Regions from separate parts of the Pedobacter sp. UYP24 genome, predicted to be linked through region 2. Evidence: riboswitches for the same ligand, from Rfam matches in the RefSeq annotation. Region 2 holds a riboswitch; the other holds the start of a gene.
The links. A riboswitch is a leader RNA that binds a small molecule or an ion and turns the genes downstream of it on or off. The one in region 2 is predicted to bind thiamine pyrophosphate.
Positions count from the first base shown of each region.

Region 1 (10,603 bases), on a different contig from region 2:
ACAGTCGATTGATCTGGCAGTTGCCGCAGAAGAAATCGGTTTGAACGGTGCATATTTCAGAGTTCATCATTTTGCAAGACAATTGGCCTCCCCCTTTCCTTTGCTTTCGGCCATTGGTGCTAAAACCAATAAAATAGAGATCGGTACGGGCGTAATCGATATGCGCTATGAAAACCCATTATATATGGTGGAAGATGCCGGATCTGCAGATCTGATTTCCGGTGGCCGTTTACAATTGGGACTAAGCAGGGGTTCGCCTGAACAAGTGACCGAAGGTTGGCGTTATTTCGGGTATCAACCTGAAGAGGGAAAGACTGATGCCGACATGGGGCGACAAAAAACTTTGGAGTTTCTAGATAAATTAATGGGCAAAGGGTTTGCCAACCCAAATCCTAATCCAATGTTTCCTAATCCACCAGGACTATTGCGATTAGAACCACATTCAGAAGGTTTGCGAGATCGGATATGGTGGGGAGCTGGGTCTAATGCAACAGCAGTTTGGGCGGCAGAAAATGGCATAAACCTGCAAAGTTCTACTTTAAAGTTTGATGAGAGTGGAAAGCCTTTCCATATCCAACAGGCAGAACAAATCAGATTATACAAAGAAGCCTGGCAAAAAGCTGGTCATAAGCGCGAACCAAGGGTGTCTATAAGCCGCTCTATTTTCGCAATCGTTAATGATCAGGACAGATCTTACTTCGGGCAGGCTAAAGGTGCTGATAGTTTTGGTTATATTGAACCTGATAAACGCGCAGTTTTCGGAAAAAGCTATGCAGCCGAACCTGATCAACTTATTAAAGAACTGTCTATGGACGAAGCGATACAGGAAGCGGATACGTTGCTATTGACCATACCGAATACTTTGGGCGTTGATTACAACATCCATGTACTTTCTACAATTTTGGAACATGTAGCCCCTGCCCTGGGCTGGCGATAACCAGTCTAGGGTAGTTTTGGCAGCGATGTCCACCAACTGAGCAATTTTTCTATAAGCGTGCTGGTTATTTTTGGCTCAGTTGCACTGAGATTCGTGGTTTCTTTTTTGTCTTTAACAATATTGTAAAGTTCAATATTACCTCCATCGTTATTCATCAAAAGTTTCCAATCTCCTGATCTAACAGCGAGATTTGGACTTTTATCTGGTGATTTTGGATAACGAAATGCAATATCGTTTCTACCATATTCCCAATACATATCTTTGCCTCTTTTAGATGGCTTGCCCTCAAATAAAGCACTTCTATCCACCCCATCACCTTTATAGCTGTCTGGTAATTTCAATCCTGCCATTTTAGCTAAAGAGGGTAGTAAATCGGTCGAGTTTATTTCAGAAATGGTATCTGTTTTACCTTGTGGAATATGATTTGGCCAGCTTACAATGAATGGCATTCTAGTGCCGCCTTCGTAAAGCGATAGTTTTGAACCTCTTAACCCTTGCGCTCTACTTCCCCTAAAACTTGGCAAGGGTCCATTGTCACTGGTAAAAATTACGATAGTATTTTTATCTGCACCCATTTTTTTAAGTCCATCTAATAATCTACCAATTTGAATATCGTACTCTTTAACCACCAATTTGAATGCTGCTTCTTCTTCAGGATTCATTGGAAACTTGCCCATATATTCTTTCTCAGCTCTTGGCACCCAAGGAGTATGCACATCGTCTGGCCATAGGTTAATAAAACAAGGTTGGTCTTTATGACTTTCCATAAAGGCCAAAGTTTTATCAACGAAATAATGTGTTCTATCCCACCTTTTAATACTGTCCTGATCAGACCAGATCCAATTGGTTGCCGTAAGCAGTGGGTCTGGATCCGGACTTTCGTAAGTGCTGTTATGCGCATCAAAACCGTATTTCTCAAATCCTGGAGCGTTTTTAACATCACGGCCACCTCCCATATGCCATTTTCCAAAATGCCCGGTGGCATAACCTGCATTTTTAAAAAATTGAGCCATACTTGGTGCTTCAGTGCTCAAAAAATCAGTCTGCTCCGCAGCTCTATTGTGCTTCTTATTGTCTAAATAAGTGGTAAAATTCCATCTTGCAGGATACATTCCGGTGAGTATACTTACTCTTGATGGTGAACAGATTGGTGCAGCGCTATAATACTGATGAAATTTCATCCCATTTTTAGCTATTCGATCAATATTGGGGGTAGGAACAAATTTTCCACCAAAAGTACCTACATCACTAAAGCCCATGTCATCAGTTAAAATTATAATCACATTTGGCTGTTGTTTTTTGGTTTGCCCCGTTACTAATAAGCAAAACAACATTAAACAAGTGGTAACAATTAAGGAACGAATATTTACCTGATACATATATTTGTTTTTAAATTTAAACGGTTATAAAACCTTTATTATTTAGAAGCAACACACCTAAAACCTGTATTTTCCAAAGCCGTATCAGTAGAGGATTTCATCCTCCCACTAACTCGATATCCGCTGCAATAGGAAACATTACACATAAATGATCCTCCTTTGGTTACCTTTTTAGGGACATTGGGTTCCATTGGGTCATTACTATTTGCAGAACCCTTTGGATTAACTGTCGTTTTCCCATGAATAGACTGGTAATAATAAGCGTCATACCAATCAGCAGTCCACTCCCAAACATTACCTGCCATATCATATAGTCCGTAACCATTTGCCGCAAATGACTTTGCAGGCGCAAGGTTTTCGAACTTATCCCAAACAGTATTATTGATAGGAAAATTGCCCTGCCAGGTATTTGCTTTTGCTTTACCAATTTCAATAGGTTCGTTTCCCCATGGATAAATGGCGTTCTTTATTCCTCCTTTTGCCGCATATTCCCATTCTGCTTCAGTAGGCAAACGTTTGCCGGCCCAATTTGCGTAGGCTACGGCATCATCCCAACAAACTTGAGTTACCGGATAATTATCTTTTCCCTTTATTGAGCTTTTAGGACCTTCCGGATGTCTCCAATCTGCCCCAGCTGTCCAATCCCACCATTCTCCAGGGTTATTTGTATCAACCGGATGATTTGGTATTTTAAAGGTTAGTGCTGCCGGGACCAATAACTCCTCAGCTGGTTTTGGTGTTCCGGGTGGCAGCTGCTTTTTAAGTTCTTCCCAATCGGGTTTTCTTTCTGCCACGGTTTTATAACCAGTAGCCTCAACAAAAGCGGTAAATTGTTTATTTGTTACTTCGGTTTCGTCTATCCAAAAACCATTTAATTCTACCTGATGAGCAGGGTATTCATCCTCTCGTCCGTTTTTATCACTTGCCCCCATTATAAAATTGCCACCAGGGATGTATTTCATACCGCTGTGAGATATTGCATTTGCACTCATTACGGTCAATGAGTCCGCATTTTTTGCCTTAGCACCAAAACGCGATGGCAGGTTGCTGGAGCAAGTAGCAACCATTTTATGAGGTAAATTTTTAGTAGGTTCAGCATTTTGCTGACAGGAGCTTATAAAAATTAGCAATAAAATAAATATGCTGCTGTTGTAGTTATGAGTTATGGTCATATAAGTCTTAAAGCCATTGTAAGGTAAGTATCTAAAATAAGAATTACGATCAGGTAGATTACTCTTTATGCACAGCCATTTGACCAATTTCCGCCAATTTCTATAAATAACCAAATCTGTTTTCGAACCCACTATCTGTAAGTACTGGCTATCGCCATAAGAATTTTATATCAATCGTTTCCAAGGGAGGTAGATTATCCAAATCTCAAAGCTATTTCCAGAGTAATTTATAGGGGATGTTTGGGACTGAAACCATGTTAACAGGTACTTTAGTGCGGAAAAGGGTACCTTTAGTGCTACAAGATAGCTAGTAGCCTGCACCAAGCATGCTTCAAGCGATGTATCTGCTATAGATATTATACGAATAAATCCATAGTTGAATCGCTCAAAGGTACTCCTTTCCAATTGCGATTTTGAAACCACTTAACGTCAATATTCTTCCACAAAAAAAATTCTTTTGGTTTAAACTTACAGTAAGTATTTGTTACAGGAAATAGCTTGAAACTCGCCCCAATTAATTCACCAAAACAAGCTGTAAATTGAGCATAAAATCAATAGTTTTAGCGAAATAAAAAATGTACTTAAAGCACTGTAAATCAATACGTTTAATTCGAAAAAATCCGAATTTATATTTGTAAATCTTAATTATTTTACCTACCTTTGTAATTGTAATAAAACGAGCTTTTCCTAAGCCACAATTATAGTAATCTATCGGTTAAATCCGAAGAATTTATGTACATCAGGAACACTCTGCCATTGCTGATCAGCAAAAAATAATAGGTAAGTGTTCCAGTTTCAATTTTTTAATTAGTCGACTAGTTAAATTTAAACTGCCAGCTGTGATAGCAGGCAGCAGTAGTTCATTGACGTATTAAAAGCCGCTAAGGCTTGGAATTAAATTTTAATGCATCTCCCCTCTTCCTCATTTCCAAATTTTCAAATCGTATGCTGATTCCCAAAAATGATGCTCCATTCTTGATGCGGTAAAAAAAGCAGCAGTCATTCTAGCCCTGATTTCAGGCGTGGCATTTTTTGCCGCATTATCGCATATATCAATTGCTTTTTGAACAGCTATAGCAAATTCATCACCAGCATAGGTATTAATCCATTTCTGATACGGATTGTTATGTGATTGCTGATTGTTGTAGATATAGTCGCCAACCTTTTGGTAAATCCAAAAACAAGGTAAGGTTGCTGCCAAAGCCACTTCTACAGGTTCAAAAGCGGCCGTACTTCTTAAAAAATGAATGTAATGATGACAAGCAGGCTCTGCTAATCCCTTATCACTTACCTCAAAATCTTTAAAGTAGGATTCATGAAGTGCGTTTTCCACCACAACAGCATTTTCGGCAAAACGGATGTAGGTCAGTGCATCCTGAACATCATGCAGTTTCGCTCCAATAAGTGCAAGTGTTCTTCCAAAATGTTCCAGATAGATCGAATCCTGGGCAATGTAAAACTGGAATTTCTCTTTCGTTAGACTTCCATTGGCCAATTCTTCAATAAAGGGCATTTTCAATATTGAATGATAAATCTCTTCTCCTGCTTGCCAGGTGTGTTCAGACCATTTCATTTTTGATTAGTTTTAAAGGGTTAAAAAAATGATTTAGAGGACCATTTCCTTTTCCTGTTTGTACATCTTTTCCATTTTCAATGGCAGCGTAAACGTATGTCTGACCAAGTTTTACTGCTTCATGCAGACTTTTGCCCTGGGCGATAAATGAGGCAATTGCAGATGACAATGTACAGCCAGAACCGTGTGTATTATTGGTTTCAAATTTCGCGGTTTCAAAAGCATAACAATGATTGGCCTCGTCAAAAAACAAAGAAGTAATTATGGGTGTTGACTGATGGCCTCCTTTCAACAAGATATTCTTACAGCCAAGCGTTTTAACCTGTTGTGCTGCAATTTCCATGTCGGCCAAAGTATTGACTTCCATCTTTGCTAAGATGGCTGCTTCACCCATATTTGGTGTAATGATAGTCGCGATGGGAAATAATTTGTCGATTATCGTCTGGATGGTTTCCTCTTCAATCAGCCGGTGACCGCTGGTCGCAACCATCACAGGATCAAATACAATGGGTACTTTTTTGTACTTACTGAGGGTCTCCGCAATCTTTTCTACCAATTCTGGTGTATGGACCATACCTATTTTAATGGCGTCTGGAAAAATGTCCTCAAAAATGGCATCAATTTGGTCTGCAACAGCATCAACGGAGATCGGATAAATTTTGCGTACACCTTGCGTGTTTTGCACTGGTAAAGCGGTAAGTACTGATGTGGAATAGCAACCCAATGCGGAAATCGTTTTGATATCTGCCTGAATTCCAGCTCCTCCACTCCCATCAAAACCTGCAATGGTCAATACGGATGGATATTTATATTTCTTCATGATAAAATTTCATTTTTCAAATCATTCGCGGCCCTTTGTGGATTTTTGGCTACACATATGGCCGATACCACGGCGATGCAATTTGCTCCGGCGCTGATTACCGCTTTGGCATTGTTTTGATCTATGTGACCAATGGCTACCAAAGGCTTTTTGGTCAGCCTCCTGATTTTTGTAATTCCTGCCAGTCCCCATTCGGTTACCGTATCTGTTTTCGTATTGGTTTTAAAAACCGGACTAATTCCTAGATAATCAGCGATTTCTACCTGTTCATTTTCCAGCTGACTGAGGTATTCAATAGAATAGCCAATTACCTTGTGCCGGAATTCCGCTTGCATTCTTAATTGCCCAGGTTGTATATCATTATTTCCAACATGGATACCTGCCGCATTTACCTTGACCGTAATGCCTGCATGATCGTTAATAATCAGCGGGATAGCCATTGCTGCAGCAGTCGCTTCCATTTTGTCTGGTACAACGCTAATGTTGATCACCAGCGCGTGTGCGATTCCAACCATATCGGCAACTTCCGCTTTTGCATGTGCCATAATTGGGGAAGCTCCTACCGCCAAAAGTGCATTGGCTGTATTGTTCATCACTACGTAATTGGTAATGTTGTGTACTAGCGGAGATTGTTGTTTTACAGATTGGGTGTGTTTCCAAAGATTTTTTTCCATTGCTATTTATTTGAATTAAATGGCTTTAGGAAAATCTAAAAACAAAAGAAGATACATCGTAAATTGATGTCTTTTTTGCTTTTCCCTACGACGGTATCATCCGTATCAGGTTCAAAGGGACTGTCTCAATTCTTTTCAGAATACCCCTAAAGCACTGCAAACATAATGGATATAAGTAATAATTCCAATTTAGTAATGATAAGGTTTGCTGATTTTGAATCTATATATTTGCTTTTAATAAATAGTTCTTAAACTTTATTTCATCAACCGGAAAAGGCTGCCTTAAGCAGAATGGGAAGGATGATAGAGAAGTTATCAGTCGGGCTTCCTGACTATTCTGAATGGACTAATGAAAATTTATTTTCTAAAATAGTTAACAATGCAGCCAAATAACCTTGCCTCTGCCGGGAAAAAATTTAAAGAGGCCTTAAAAAGTGAACAACCACTCCAGATTGTTGGAGCCATTAATGCCAACCATGCCTTGTTAGCTAAGCAGGCAGGTTTTAATTGCATTTACCTTTCTGGTGGTGGTGTTGCTGCTGGTTCACTCGGTATTCCAGATCTTGGAATTACTACATTGGAAGATATATTGATTGATATCCAACGCATCACGAATGTTTGCGACCTTCCCCTTTTGGTAGATGTGGACACCGGTTTCGGACCCTCTGCATTTAATGTTGCACGTACCGTTAAATCAGTGATTAAAGCTGGTGCCGCTGCCATTCATATCGAAGACCAGGTTGGTGCAAAACGTTGTGGACACAGACCGGGGAAAGAGATTGTGACCAAAGATGAAATGGTTGATCGTCTGAAAGCTGCTGTAGATGCCAGAACGGATGAGCATTTTGTAATTGGTGCCAGAACAGATGCATTTGCTACTGAAGGGCTGGAAAAAACATTAGAAAGGGCTATTGCTTATAAGGAAGCTGGTGCTGATTTTATTTTCGCCGAAGCCGTTCCTGATCTTTCCTTTTATCAAAAATTTGTTGATGCCACAGGCATTCCAGTCCTGGCTAACATTACCGAGTTTGGAATGATCCAGATGTATACCGTTGATGAGCTTCGGGCTGCTGGCGTAGGAATGATCCTATATCCGCTTTCGGCTTTTCGTGCAGCCAACAAGGCAGCAGAAAATGTCTATCAGCACATCCGCAAAGATGGTACACAAAATAGCGTATTGGACACGATGCAAACGAGAGAAGAACTCTATAAATCAATAGGGTACCACGACTATGAACAAAAATTAGATAATCTTTTTAAAAAAAATAAAAATGGTTGATCATAATAAAATACCTGATTTCAAGCCAAAAAAAAGTGTAATGCTTTCTGGTATTGTCGCCGGGAATACTGCCTTGTGTAGCGTTGGTAAAAGTGGCAATGACCTGCATTATAGAGGCTATAATATATTAGACCTGGCAGAAAATGCAGAGTTTGAAGAGGTGGCCTATCTGCTCATCTATGGTAAGTTGCCCACTAAACCTCAGTTGACAAACTATAAAATCAAGTTGAAGTCGCTCCGTGGATTGCCTAACTCCATCAAGAATATTTTACAACAGATTCCTGCTGCTGCACACCCCATGGATGTGATGCGTTCTACTGTTTCTGCCATTGGAAGCATCCAGCCGGAGAAAGACGACCATAGTGTTTCAGGTGCAAGGGACATTGCCGATAAATTGCTGGCTTGTTTCAGCTCTGCATTGTTGTATTGGTACCATTTTACCCACAACGGGAAAACCATTGAAGTAGAGACTGATGATGATTCTATTGGCGGCCATTTCCTGCACCTGCTGCATGGAAGAGCACCTTCAGCATCTATGGTACGGGCCATGCAGATTTCACTTAATTTGTATGCAGAGCATGAATTTAACGCCTCTACCTTTACCAGTAGGGTTATTGCAGGAACTGGATCTGATATTTATTCGGCCATTACCGGTGCAATAGGTGCTTTAAGGGGACCAAAACATGGTGGCGCTAATGAAGTGGCTTTTGACATCCAGAGCAGGTACAATTCTGCTGATGAAGCTGAGGAAGACATCCGCAAACGGGTAGCAAATAAGGAAGTAATTATTGGTTTCGGACATCCGGTGTATACCATTTCAGATCCTCGAAATGTGGTAATTAAAAAGGTAGCAAAACAACTTTCTGAAGAGGCTGGTGATCTGCTCTTGTATCAAATCGCAGAGCGACTGGAGACGGTGATGTGGGAGGAAAAGAAAATGTTCCCCAATCTGGACTGGTTCTCAGCAGTTTCCTATCACCTGATGGGTGTTCCTACTTTAATGTTTACGCCACTTTTTGTCATCTCCAGGGTTACCGGATGGAGCGCGCACATCATCGAGCAAAGACAGGATGGTAAGATTATCCGACCAAGTGCAAATTATACCGGACCGGAAAACAGGGATTTTGTTTCCATTGAAAATCGTTAGAATCAATCGTTTATCGTAAAATAAGCTATATAAAATGTCATCACACATCTCCAATGAAAGACCACAGGCAGATCAGGTATTAACTGATATTGTGGACTATGTATTGAACTTTGAAATAAAAAATGAACTTGCCTGGAAAACGGCACAATATTGTTTGCTGGATACCTTAGGTTGCGGACTGGAAGCTTTAACCTACCCTGCCTGCACTAAGTTATTAGGTCCGATAGTACCCGGCACCATCGTTCCCAATGGCGCAAAAGTTCCGGGAACACAGTTTCAGTTAGATCCGATACAAGCTGCTTTCAATATTGGTACAATCATTCGCTGGCTTGATTTTAATGATACCTGGCTGGCTGCAGAGTGGGGCCATCCTTCTGATAACCTTGGAGGTATATTGGCTACCGCCGATTGGCTTTCAAGAACTGCCATAGCTAATGGAAAACCGCCATTGATGATGTTGGATGTATTGGAAGCCATGATCAAAGCACATGAGATACAAGGCGTATTGGCTTTAGAAAATTCTTTCAATAAGGTTGGCCTAGATCATGTAATTCTGGTAAAAGTAGCATCAACAGCTGTAGTAGGCAAACTACTCGGACTAAGCCGTGATGAATTGATCAATGCTGTTTCGCTTGCTTTTGTAGACGGACAATCTTTAAGAACTTATCGCCACTCGCCAAATACAGGTAGTCGTAAATCCTGGGCAGCTGGTGATGCAACCTCTCGTGCAGTGAAACTTGCTTTGATTGCCAAAACCGGAGAAATGGGCTATCCATCTGTACTTACCGCTAAAACCTGGGGCTTCTATGATGTCTCTTTTAAAGGTAATGAATTTAAGTTTCAACGTGATTACGGTTCTTATGTAATGGAAAACATCTTGTTCAAGATATCCTTCCCTGCGGAATTCCATTCTCAAACAGCAGTTGAAGCGGCAATGACCTTACACGGACAACTGCAGTCACATCATAAAACTACAAATGATATTAAAAAAATAACCATCCGTACGCATGAAGCTGCCATCCGCATCATTGATAAAAAAGGTGCTTTGAATAATCCTGCCGACAGGGATCATTGTATTCAGTATATGGTTGCTGTTCCATTGATTTACGGAAGGTTAACTGCTGCTGATTATGAAGATAACATTGCAAATGATAACAGAATTGATGTATTGCGTGATAAAATAACATGCGTGGAAGATATCCAATTTACTAAAGATTACCATGATCCGGAAAAACGTTCTATTGCCAATGCAATGACGGTGGAGCTTAATGACGGAATGGTATGGGATGAAATTATAGTGGAATACCCTATAGGACACAGGCTGAGAAGAGCAGAAGGAATACCAGAGCTTCTGAAAAAATTTAAGGTTAACCTCGCCAGGAAATTCCCTGAAAAACAACAACATGCCATACTGGATATCGCATTGAATTACGATAGGTTATCAACCACAGCAGTTAACGAATTTGTTGACCTGATGGTAATTTAACTCAAGGATTGACTAAAACCCGATGTTGTGGGTGTTTTTTATTTCGGCCATCACAAAAGTACTATGCGTACTGCCTATGCTTTCTACAGAACCCAGTTTATTGAATACAAAATCCTGGTAATGCTTCATATCTTTT
Region 1 is NZ_JBSRZD010000010.1:126,000-136,602, reverse strand. It holds gene ACVWYN_RS15935 (LLM class flavin-dependent oxidoreductase) at 1-937, shown strand, start outside; gene ACVWYN_RS15930 (sulfatase-like hydrolase/transferase) at 943-2,220, opposite strand; gene ACVWYN_RS15925 (formylglycine-generating enzyme family protein) at 2,355-3,383, opposite strand; gene tenA (thiaminase II) at 4,411-5,061, opposite strand; gene thiD (bifunctional hydroxymethylpyrimidine kinase/phosphomethylpyrimidine kinase) at 5,048-5,881, opposite strand; gene ACVWYN_RS15910 (thiamine phosphate synthase) at 5,878-6,555, opposite strand; TPP riboswitch at 6,621-6,713, opposite strand; gene prpB (methylisocitrate lyase) at 6,935-7,834, shown strand; gene prpC (bifunctional 2-methylcitrate synthase/citrate synthase) at 7,827-8,981, shown strand; gene ACVWYN_RS15895 (bifunctional 2-methylcitrate dehydratase/aconitate hydratase) at 9,016-10,467, shown strand; gene ACVWYN_RS15890 (Lrp/AsnC family transcriptional regulator) at 10,480-10,603, opposite strand, start outside.
Region 1: another riboswitch for thiamine pyrophosphate. It lies ahead of ACVWYN_RS15910 (thiamine phosphate synthase); the one in region 2 lies ahead of thiS (sulfur carrier protein ThiS).

Region 2 (10,603 bases):
TGAGCGGTATTTTCCACATAGGGTCAAAAAAGATATAGAGGGCGTGCGGAAATTGTGCTCCTATTATACTGTCATGTACCAGCCGTATCTTAGCCTTAGAGATGCAAGGCAAAACGAAGGATGGAGGTTATCATTAGAACCCGGGTCAACCTGGGAAAATGTAGATTCTGTTCCTGCTATAAATATTGTAGTTAATTAATTATGAAAATTCTATTATTAGCTTGCCTTTTATTTTTTGCCCATAGCTCATTTGGTCAGAAAAAAGTAACCCTAAACAGGATCCAGAAGGATAGCGTGCGTTTTTATATTGGCTTTCAAAAAATAACCGAGCAATTTAATTATCTTCAGGCAGCACAAAAATTTAGCGTTGATAAGAATGGAAGTATACTACAGCAAGTAGATTTGTATAGAGCAATTTTACCGTTTCGTGATGGATTCGCCGCAGCAGATGAACCTGATAGCACTACCTTTCTTGTCAGGATTTATGATGTGGATAGTTTAACAGGTTCGCCTGGTGCATCTTTAATTAGCGAGCCTTTAACGATAAGAAATAGCTCGAACTCATTAATCAAGATTGATCTTAGCAAGGAAAAAATCATCATTCCGGGGAAAACGTTTTTCGTTGGAATTGAATGGTTGTTCAACTTGCGGAATCAGCGAAATATGACTGATGACCCTGATCGATCTGCACAAGGTACGCATGATGTGGTATCCGACCGGATTTATCAACCCTTTATTGGTATGGTAAAAAATAATAAGCATACTTCGGATGCATGGGTGATGACGCCTGAGCATAAATGGATGTTGTACACGCATAATTTGCCTTATATGACTGACCTGTCAATATCAGCACATATGCTAGTTAATTAACCTAAAAATTAATTATGTTTTTCGTCCTTCCAATATTCTTAATTCTGCTGCTAATTTTTCCAATAGGTGTAATTATCACTTCGCCCAATTGGAGGTATTTGGTAAAGACCTTTGGCATTAACATAGCCGTAATAACAGTCTATATTTCATTGGCTTTTTTGGTGCCATTGAAAAGGGCAGTAACATTTGGCGATTTGATGTTTGCGGTAATGATAGCGATGTTCCACCTTATATTTCTGAATGTATTTCTCGTTGGCAGATGGAAGCGGTAGTAGTTAGGCCTTAAGGTTTAATAGGAGGAGGGCTTGCGATAGCCACTACTACTTCTTTTCCCTTTTTAGGTCTTACATATTTAGAAGTGTCATCGCTGATTTTTACTAAGTAATAACTTGTATTTATATGATTGCCATTGTTCTCCTCTGCCGTAATGCCATTAAGCAAAAACATATCATTTTCTTTTTTCCTTACAAATTTGAAAGCAAAAGTCTTGTAAGCTCCTTTATTTTCAAACTCAATAACAAAGGTGCTGTCCTTGGACGTGCCATTGTATTTTAATTTTATTGGCTTTTTAATTTCTACACCATCCGTAAAATTTTGACCCATATCAGTAAGTTCAACCTGACTTTTAATGGAATCAATCCTATGGATTCTCCAAACTAGCTGGGCGTGCCGGTTTAATCCTGCTTTACCACCGCTTTGAACGAAAAAACCTATCCAGGTGCCCAAAAGATTATCGGTGATGACTTTTTTATGATTGTCTTGAGATCTAGCTGTATTTCCAATAAGCACAGCGGTTACTAAGAGGAAGGTTTTTACGTAAGCGTTCATTTAACTAAAGTAGTTATTTGTTAGGGTGAAAGTTCATTTGCAGCACTATTTTCTTCGAACTACTTGCTCACCACCAGATTGATGGAATTGCTATGTGTGATAATGTGTGGGGGACAGGATGAAGATTTATGTAGCTAACATAAGATTTAAATCGACCATTTTTTATTTAGCTTTATTTTATTATATATTTACAAAAAACTTTAGGGGTGCCCTTGTGCTGAGAAATACCCTTTGAACCTGATGCAGTTAGTACTGCCGAAGGGAAAAGTAGAACAACATTCTTGTTGTTTAACTATCCTCCAATGGGTCCATTCCTATAGTTTAAAATTTAAACAGGATGGAGATTACCGTAAATCAACAAAAGTATTCCGTTGCCGAAGTTTGCTCATTACAGCAAATAATTGATGTAGTCCTTGTATTGCCATTAAATGGCATAGCTACAGCCGTTAACCAAGAGATCATTACTAAAAGTAATTGGCCCAACTATTTCCTAAAACCTGGTGATAACCTCACCATCATCAAAGCCACCCAAGGCGGATAAAATAAAACAACCCTACATGAAATCTGAGAAAACTCCAAATGAGCAAGTGATCAGCCGGACGCCGTTTCCCGCATCACGCAAAGTCTATGTTAAAGGACAACTCCACAACATTGAAGTGGCTATGCGCGAAGTACTCCTGAGCGAAACCAAACTGCACGGCAGATTTGGCGAGACAGAACCGAACGCACCTGTAACCATTTATGATACCAGCGGACCCTTTACAGACCCTGATATCGAAATTGATGTTAAACAAGGATTGCCGCGCCTGCGTGAGCAATGGGTAGTTGATCGTGGCGATGTAAATCAATTGGAAGAAATTTCCTCAGATTACGGTAACCTGCGGGCTAATGATGAAAAGCTGGACACTTTAAGGTTTTCACACATCAGCAAACCTTATAAAGCAAAGCCGGGTATGAATGTATCGCAGATGCATTATGCCAGAAAAGGGATCATTACACCTGAAATGGAGTATATCGCTATTCGCGAAAATCAGCGTATAGAGCTGCTAAAGGAACAATTGGACGGACAATATGAGGTGATGTCGCATCAGCATCCCGGCCAAAGTTTTGGCGCTAATACACCAAAAGGATTCATTACCCCTGAATTTGTACGCCAGGAAGTAGCCTGTGGCAGAGCGGTTATTCCTTCTAATATTAACCACCCTGAAAGCGAACCTATGATCATCGGGCGTAATTTTCTGGTAAAGATCAATGCCAACATCGGCAACTCGGCAGTTACTTCCAGTATTGAGGAAGAAGTAGAAAAAACAGTATGGGCATGCCGTTGGGGTGCTGATACGATCATGGATCTATCTACCGGTAAAAACATTCATGAAACCCGCGAATGGATTATCCGCAATTCACCTGTTCCAATTGGTACCGTTCCGATTTATCAGGCCCTGGAAAAAGTAAATGGTAAGGCCGAAGACCTTACCTGGGAGATTTTTAGGGATACTTTAATAGAGCAAGCGGAACAAGGTGTAGATTATTTCACCATCCATGCCGGCGTATTGTTACGTTATGTGCCGCTTACGGCCAAACGTATTACAGGAATTGTTTCTCGTGGGGGTTCTATCATGGCGAAGTGGTGCCTTGCCCATCATAAAGAGAACTTCCTTTATACTCATTTTGAAGAGATCTGCGAGATTATGAAAGCTTATGATGTGGCATTCTCCTTAGGTGATGGATTAAGGCCAGGTTGTATTGCTGATGCAAATGATGCCGCCCAGTTTGGTGAACTGGAAACTTTAGGTGAACTGACTAAGATTGCCTGGAAGCACGACATACAAACGATAATTGAGGGTCCAGGACATATTCCTATGCACATGATTAAGGAAAACATGGATAAGCAATTGGCACACTGTGGCGAAGCACCATTTTATACTTTAGGTCCCTTAACAACAGATATTGCACCGGGTTATGATCATATTACCTCGGCAATTGGTGCCGCCATGATCGGCTGGTTCGGTACAGCCATGCTTTGCTATGTTACCCCCAAAGAACATCTAGGACTTCCCAACAAAAAAGATGTTAAAGATGGCGTGATTACTTATAAAATTGCTGCACATGCAGCCGATCTTGCTAAAGGGCACCCTGGAGCACAATATCGCGACAATGCTTTAAGCAAGGCTCGTTTTGAGTTCCGTTGGGAGGATCAGTTCAACTTGTCGCTAGACCCCGATACTGCCCGTGAATACCATGATGAAACCCTTCCTGCAGATGGTGCTAAGATCGCCCATTTCTGCTCGATGTGTGGCCCTAATTTCTGCTCGATGAAGATTACACAGGATGTACGCGACTACGCAAAAGAAAACGCTATGGCTGAAACTGATGCACTGGCCAAAGGCATGGAAGAAAAGTCAAAAGAGTTTTTACAAAAAGGCAGCGAGATCTATTTCTAGTATGGAACTGATCGTTATTTCGAGCCCTACTGCAATAGCTGATGAGGGCATACTCCTCAACAACCTATTTATGGCGGGTATGAAATATTTTCATCTTAGAAAACCAGAAAGCGATGTGCAATCTGTGAAAGATTTATTGAATGGTATTAGGCCACGCTTTTATAAGCGGATTGCCTTGCATCAGTTTCATGAAATTGCACCTGATTATGGGATTAATAGATTGCATTATACTGAAAAGGCAAGGGAAGCTTCAATCCTTACACAACGGCAGGGTGGGCTTGCCGAAGGAATGACTTTAAGTACTTCTATTCATGATCTTTCGATACTTCCAGATTTGGCACATTTTGACTATGTCTTTTATGGGCCTGTGTTTGATAGCATTTCAAAGCCCGGCTATCAAAGCAAGTTAACCGTTGATTTTAAACTGGATAAGGCTAATGTAAAACCTCAGGTAATTGCTTTAGGTGGGCTGAAGTTGTCCAATTTACCACAAATAAAACAGATGGGGTTTGATGGAGCCGCCATATTGGGGATGCTTTGGAATGAACCCAATAAAGCCGTAGAAAGTTTTAACCAATTGCAGAAAATCTACCCATTTAATTAGCATAAATATCATGATAGACAGACTACATTATATATCACAACAAACTGAAAACGAGTCGCACTTAACGGCCATCAATAAGGCACTGAAAGCCGGGTGCAAATGGGTGCAGCTTCGGGTTAAAGATAAACCAGTGGAGGTGATTCTGGAATATGCGCTCGAAGCGAAAAGATTATGCGACCAGTATGGGGCGAAGTTGATTGTAAATGACCACCCGGAAATTGCACTAAAAGCAGGTGCCTTTGGTGTTCATTTGGGTTTGCAGGATATGTCTGTTAAACTGGCGAGGCATATTGTAGGTCAAAATATGATCATCGGGGGTACTGCCAATACCTTTCAGCACATTCAACAAAGAGTTGATGAAGGTGTTGATTACATCGGTTGCGGCCCTTATCGGTTCACGAAAACCAAAGAGAAGCTAAGTCCCATTCTAGGGGTGGAAGGCTTTAAAACTATCGTGAAACAAATGCGGGATGCGAATATGACTGTTCCCATTATAGGTATTGGCGGCGTGTTACCTGAAGACATTACCATGCTCATGGGCGCAGGTCTTTACGGTGTAGCCATATCAGGGGCTATTGCAAAAGCCATAGACCCTGAAGCAACCGTCAATTATAGTTATCAATTGTTAAATGCACCATCCATCAATGAACTTATTTAAACAGAATTTCAATGTTAAATGTAGCTGATAAATTTTTTAACTCCCGTTTGTTTACGGGTACTGGTAAATTCAGTTCTTCAATTTTGATGGAAGAAGCGTTGCTTGCTTCCGGATCAGAACTGGTTACTGTGGCCCTCAAACGCGTGGATATGAGAAATAATGAACAGGATGACCTGTTGATGCGCCTAAAATATCCGCATATTAACTTACTGCCCAATACGTCAGGTGTACGCAATGCCAAGGAAGCTGTTTTCGTGGCTCAAATGGCAAGGGAAGCATTAGAAACGAACTGGATCAAATTAGAGATACATCCCGATCCGAAATATCTGATGCCCGATCCTATTGAAACCTTAAAAGCAACTGAAGAGCTGGCAAAACTGGGATTTATTGTGCTCCCTTATATTCATGCTGACCCGGTTTTATGTAAAAGACTGGAAGACGCAGGTACTTCAGCCGTAATGCCTTTAGGTTCGCCGATAGGCAGTAATAAGGGATTAAAAACGATTGATTTTTTAGAGATCATTATTAGCCAGAGTAATGTGCCGGTGATTGTTGACGCAGGTATTGGATCGCCTTCGGACGCCGCCTGGGCGATGGAGATAGGCGCCGACGCCGTATTGGTAAATACCGCGATAGCGGTATCGGGCAATCCGGTACAAATGGCAATAGCGTTTAAAATGGCTGTTGAAGCCGGACGAATAGCCTTTGAAGCTAAACTGGCGCTGCCATTAAATCATGCTGTGGCAAGCAGCCCCCTAACCTCCTTTTTAGATGAATAACTTCAGCGATATTTTCAAGACCTATAATTGGGACGAAACTAAAGCCAGTATCTACAACAAAACAAGCGCTGATGTGGAACAGGCATTAGCTGCAAGCAAAAGAACACTGGAAGATTTTAAAGCGTTGGTTTCTCCCGCCGCCACTCCATACCTGGAGCAAATGGCGGCCCTGAGCCAACAATTAACCCTAAAGCGTTTTGGTAAAGTGATACAAATGTACGTTCCGCTCTACCTCTCGAATGAATGTAAAAATATTTGCACTTATTGTGGTTTCAGCTATGACAATAAGGTGAAGCGTAAAACGCTTTCGCCAATGGAGATTATGCAGGAAGTTAGCGTTATTAAAGCTATGGGCTATGACCATGTATTATTGGTTACCGGAGAAGATAATGAAACTGTTCATGTGGACTACTTTAAAAAGGTGCTCGACTTGATCCGTCCGCACTTTGCGCATATCTCTATGGAAGTACAGCCATTGGATTTGGAAGATTATCAGCAACTTACACCTTATGGCCTAAACACGGTGCTGGTATACCAGGAGACCTATCATCAGGGAGACTATAAAAAACACCATCCCAAAGGAAAGAAATCTAATTTTAGGTATCGACTGGAAACCCCTGATAGGCTGGGCAAGGCTGGTATTCATAAAATTGGTTTGGGTGTGTTGATAGGTTTGGAGGACTGGCGTACAGATTGTTTCTTTACGGCGCTGCACCTTAATTATCTGGAGAAAAATTACTGGCAAACTAAATATAGCCTATCTTTTCCACGGTTGAGGCCTTTTAGCGGAGGTTTAGAACCTAAGGTGGAGATGAGCGACCGTGAACTTGTACAACTCATCTGTGCGTACAGAATATTTAATGAGGAGGTAGAACTTTCCATGTCCACACGAGAATCTGAAAACTTCAGGGATAACATTATAAAATTGGGTATAACAAATATCAGCGCAGGATCAAAAACCAACCCCGGCGGATATGCGGTTGAGCCAGAATCGCTGGAACAGTTTGAGATTAGCGACGAACGCAGTCCGGAACAAATTGCCCATGTCATCCGGTCGCAAGGTTACGAGCCGGTATGGAAAGATTGGGATAATAGTTTAGCGGGTTCATTATGTTAAAAGAAGAAGAACTAAAACGGTACAGCAGGCAGATCATTTTGCCTGAGATAGGAATAACAGGACAGGAAAGGCTAAAGAATGCTAAAGTGCTGATGATAGGTGCTGGTGGTTTGGGCTGCCCGGTATTACAATATCTGGTTGCATCCGGGATTGGTGAACTGGGCATTGTAGATGATGATATTGTAGACATTAGCAACCTGCACCGTCAAATATTATATGGCGTAAACGATATTGGAGGCTTTAAGGCCATCCTGGCTAAAGAAAAGCTCGAATTACTGAATCCGCACACGTTTATTACGGCTTATACAGCGCGCTTTACATCGGATAATGCAACTGCTATTTGCGGGGTTTATGACTTGGTAATTGATGGTTCTGATAATTTTGAGACACGATACCTAATCAACGATACTTGTGTTGCTTTAAACAAGCCGTTGGTGTTTGGTGCGATATATAAGTTTGAGGGACAGGTATCGGTGTTCAACTATCAGAATGGACCAAATTACCGGGATGTATTTCCCGAAGCACCATTGTTGAATGAGGTGCCAAATTGCGCCGAGATTGGTGTATTGGGTGTGTTGCCAGGTATTGTAGGAACTTACATGGCTAACGAAGCCATCAAGATCATTTGTGGCATGGGCGAAACCTTATCAGGTAAATTGATGACCATGAATGCCCTAGATAATACCACCAATATCTTTAAAATTGGGAAAACGCACAAACAGGTTCAAGCGAAAGAGATGAATAGTCTTATTCCCTCTGGACATGATGAGCTTACAATTGACGATCTGAATGCATGGGTAAGTGAATTTGCAGATGAGATTTTGCTGGTTGATGTGCGTGAAACTTATGAGTTTGAAGATTATAATATGGGTGGAGTCAACATCCCTTTATATGAATTGACAGACCGTATAGCAGAATTGCCGCAAGGCAAAAAATTAATATTTTGTTGCTATACCGGCCAACGTAGTAAAATGGCTATCCAATTGATAAAGGCTTTGTACAAAGGCGAAATGTACAGTCTGAAAAATGGGTTGATCTAAGATGACTAAAGATAAATACCCGATAGTATTAAGTATTTATAGGTCAAACGCCATTGCATAAACGTTTTCTTCAAAATACTTCCTCACCAGCAGGTTAATAAATCGTTTTAAATAAGTTTCGTTTAAAAATACATTAGACCAGTTGTCATATCGCTGACATTGTATACCTAAGTAAAAGAAATAGAGGCTAACTCCAAGTATTGGCAATAGGCGCTTTTCTTCATCAGTTATTTTAGTCACCGATTCATAACCCCTCAAAAAGTTTTCTACCTTTAAATCGCGTTGTTCAGGATCTTTCTCCGTGCTGTGCAACTGCAAAATATAGTAGGCAATATCGTAACAAAACCATCCATTTCCGCAAAAGTCAAAATCAAAGATCGTTATCATTCCGTCTTTGGTAATATTCATATTGTCAAACCAGATGTCTAAATGAATCGACCCATTCCTCAATTGAGTAACATCTGCTTTATTAATTTCGTCTAATAAATATTGCTGTGCAGATAACATCCAAGCCATCTCATCTGAGTCTGCCGGAAGAAACTTTCGCAGTTGCAAAAGTGAATCTTCTAAAACTATTTTTGGCGTATAGGTTACTCTTTCCAATATTAAGTTACATGTAGCTTGATGGATCTTTGCCATTGTCTCGCCTACTTTAAAATGTAGGTCGGCAGAGAAGTTGAGTTGTTTATCACCTTCAGCAAATGAAAACAATACACCCTGTCTTCTCCCTTCCGGTGCTTCCAGATATTGGATGTAATTATTATCAGCATCCTTTAAAGGGAAGGACACTGAAATGCCAGTTTCTTTAAGCAGATTAAGTAAGCGGATTTCTTCATTGATCTCTACATCGCTCCTCCAGTTAAAACTATAAACCCTAAAAACGAACTTATTCGATGCATGCTCTATAAGGTAGGTGTGATTAATGCCTGTTTTTAATAATTTACAAGTTACATAGCCCGCTAAACCGTATTTATTTGCTACCAATAATCCCAGGCAATCGGCTGACAGGGTTGAACTGATAACGGGAATTTGTTCCATGGGGTCAAGATTGGGTTACAGGTGAGGGTATGTTATTTTAGATAAAGAGTTATGTGCTATAAACGATCATTAAAGGTATTGTTATTTGCTTAATTTTATGGGTGACATTTCGGCAAGTTTAATATTGTCTTTAATCATTTTGCATTATCACAGCATGATTACTGAAATAAAAGCGCTTAACATGTTAAAAGTGAACACAAAGCGAAGCACAGTTAGGCTAAAGGCTGGTCTTCCAAATATTAAAGGGCCTAGACAAGAAGTGCAGTCTTAGGGTTGCACTTCTTTTATTAATATTATATTGCGACATACATTATTGATATGAGATCATTTAAAACCTTTGTCCTGATAGCCGGGTTGACAGGTTGCCTAGGCCTTAATACCCACGCAAACGTAATCGTTGCAGATACAAGCAGGATCAATAAATCTTTAGAGACTTTAAAAATCGTGTACTTTGGTTCATCTGTGCCATACGGTACTGGTGCTACCAAGGATTTTGGTTATACGTCTATATTTACCCGGCTGCTTAAACAGCGCGCTGCAGATGGAACAGGTAAGGCTTGGACAACGGTAAATAAATCTATAGGTGGCGATAACACGGAGCGCCTTATGGCAAGGTGGCAACGTGATCTGGTTCCTCAAAAAGCCAGGTATGTGGTTATTGCTTTATCATTAGGTAATGAGGGAATTCATGAGTCTGGTAAGCCAAAATTAGATCAGTTTAAGAGTAATATGACTAAGCTGATTGCGATGGCACGTGACAGTGGCTATGTGCCCATAATAACCAATTGCTACACACGCAATGACTTTAATGAGGCCGACTATTATTATGTGAAGCAATTAAATTTGTGGATTAATGCACTCGATGTGCCATCTGTAAATTTATTGGGCGCCATTGATGATGGAACTGGTAAATGGGCACCACATTATTGGTTTAACGAAGGGCATCCTAATGATGCTGGTCATGCCGAAATGAGTTACGCAATAGTGCCATCTTTATTTGATGCTATGGCCAATGGAAAGCCCCAACCTAAATTTATAGATGCTTCTTATTTAACTTGGGATAAAAATAACCATGACCTACTTTATTTTAAACCGGACAATGCATTGCATGCCTTTACCACCAATATCACTATTAAAACTAACGGTAAAGGACAGGTATTGCAATTGACAGATAGTAGCGGAAATTCTGGCAGTATAGCTGTAAATAAAAAGGGTTTCCTGGAATATA
Region 2 is NZ_JBSRZD010000002.1:614,498-625,100, reverse strand. It holds gene ACVWYN_RS07415 (carboxypeptidase-like regulatory domain-containing protein) at 1-199, shown strand, start outside; gene ACVWYN_RS07410 (hypothetical protein) at 202-870, shown strand; gene ACVWYN_RS07405 (hypothetical protein) at 1,153-1,698, opposite strand; TPP riboswitch at 1,891-1,979, shown strand; gene thiS (sulfur carrier protein ThiS) at 2,036-2,239, shown strand; gene thiC (phosphomethylpyrimidine synthase ThiC) at 2,256-4,139, shown strand; gene ACVWYN_RS07390 (thiamine phosphate synthase) at 4,141-4,743, shown strand; gene ACVWYN_RS07385 (thiamine phosphate synthase) at 4,754-5,401, shown strand; gene ACVWYN_RS07380 (thiazole synthase) at 5,413-6,180, shown strand; gene thiH (2-iminoacetate synthase ThiH) at 6,173-7,297, shown strand; gene moeB (molybdopterin-synthase adenylyltransferase MoeB) at 7,291-8,337, shown strand; gene ACVWYN_RS07365 (phosphotransferase enzyme family protein) at 8,374-9,375, opposite strand; gene ACVWYN_RS07360 (SGNH/GDSL hydrolase family protein) at 9,694-10,603, shown strand, end outside.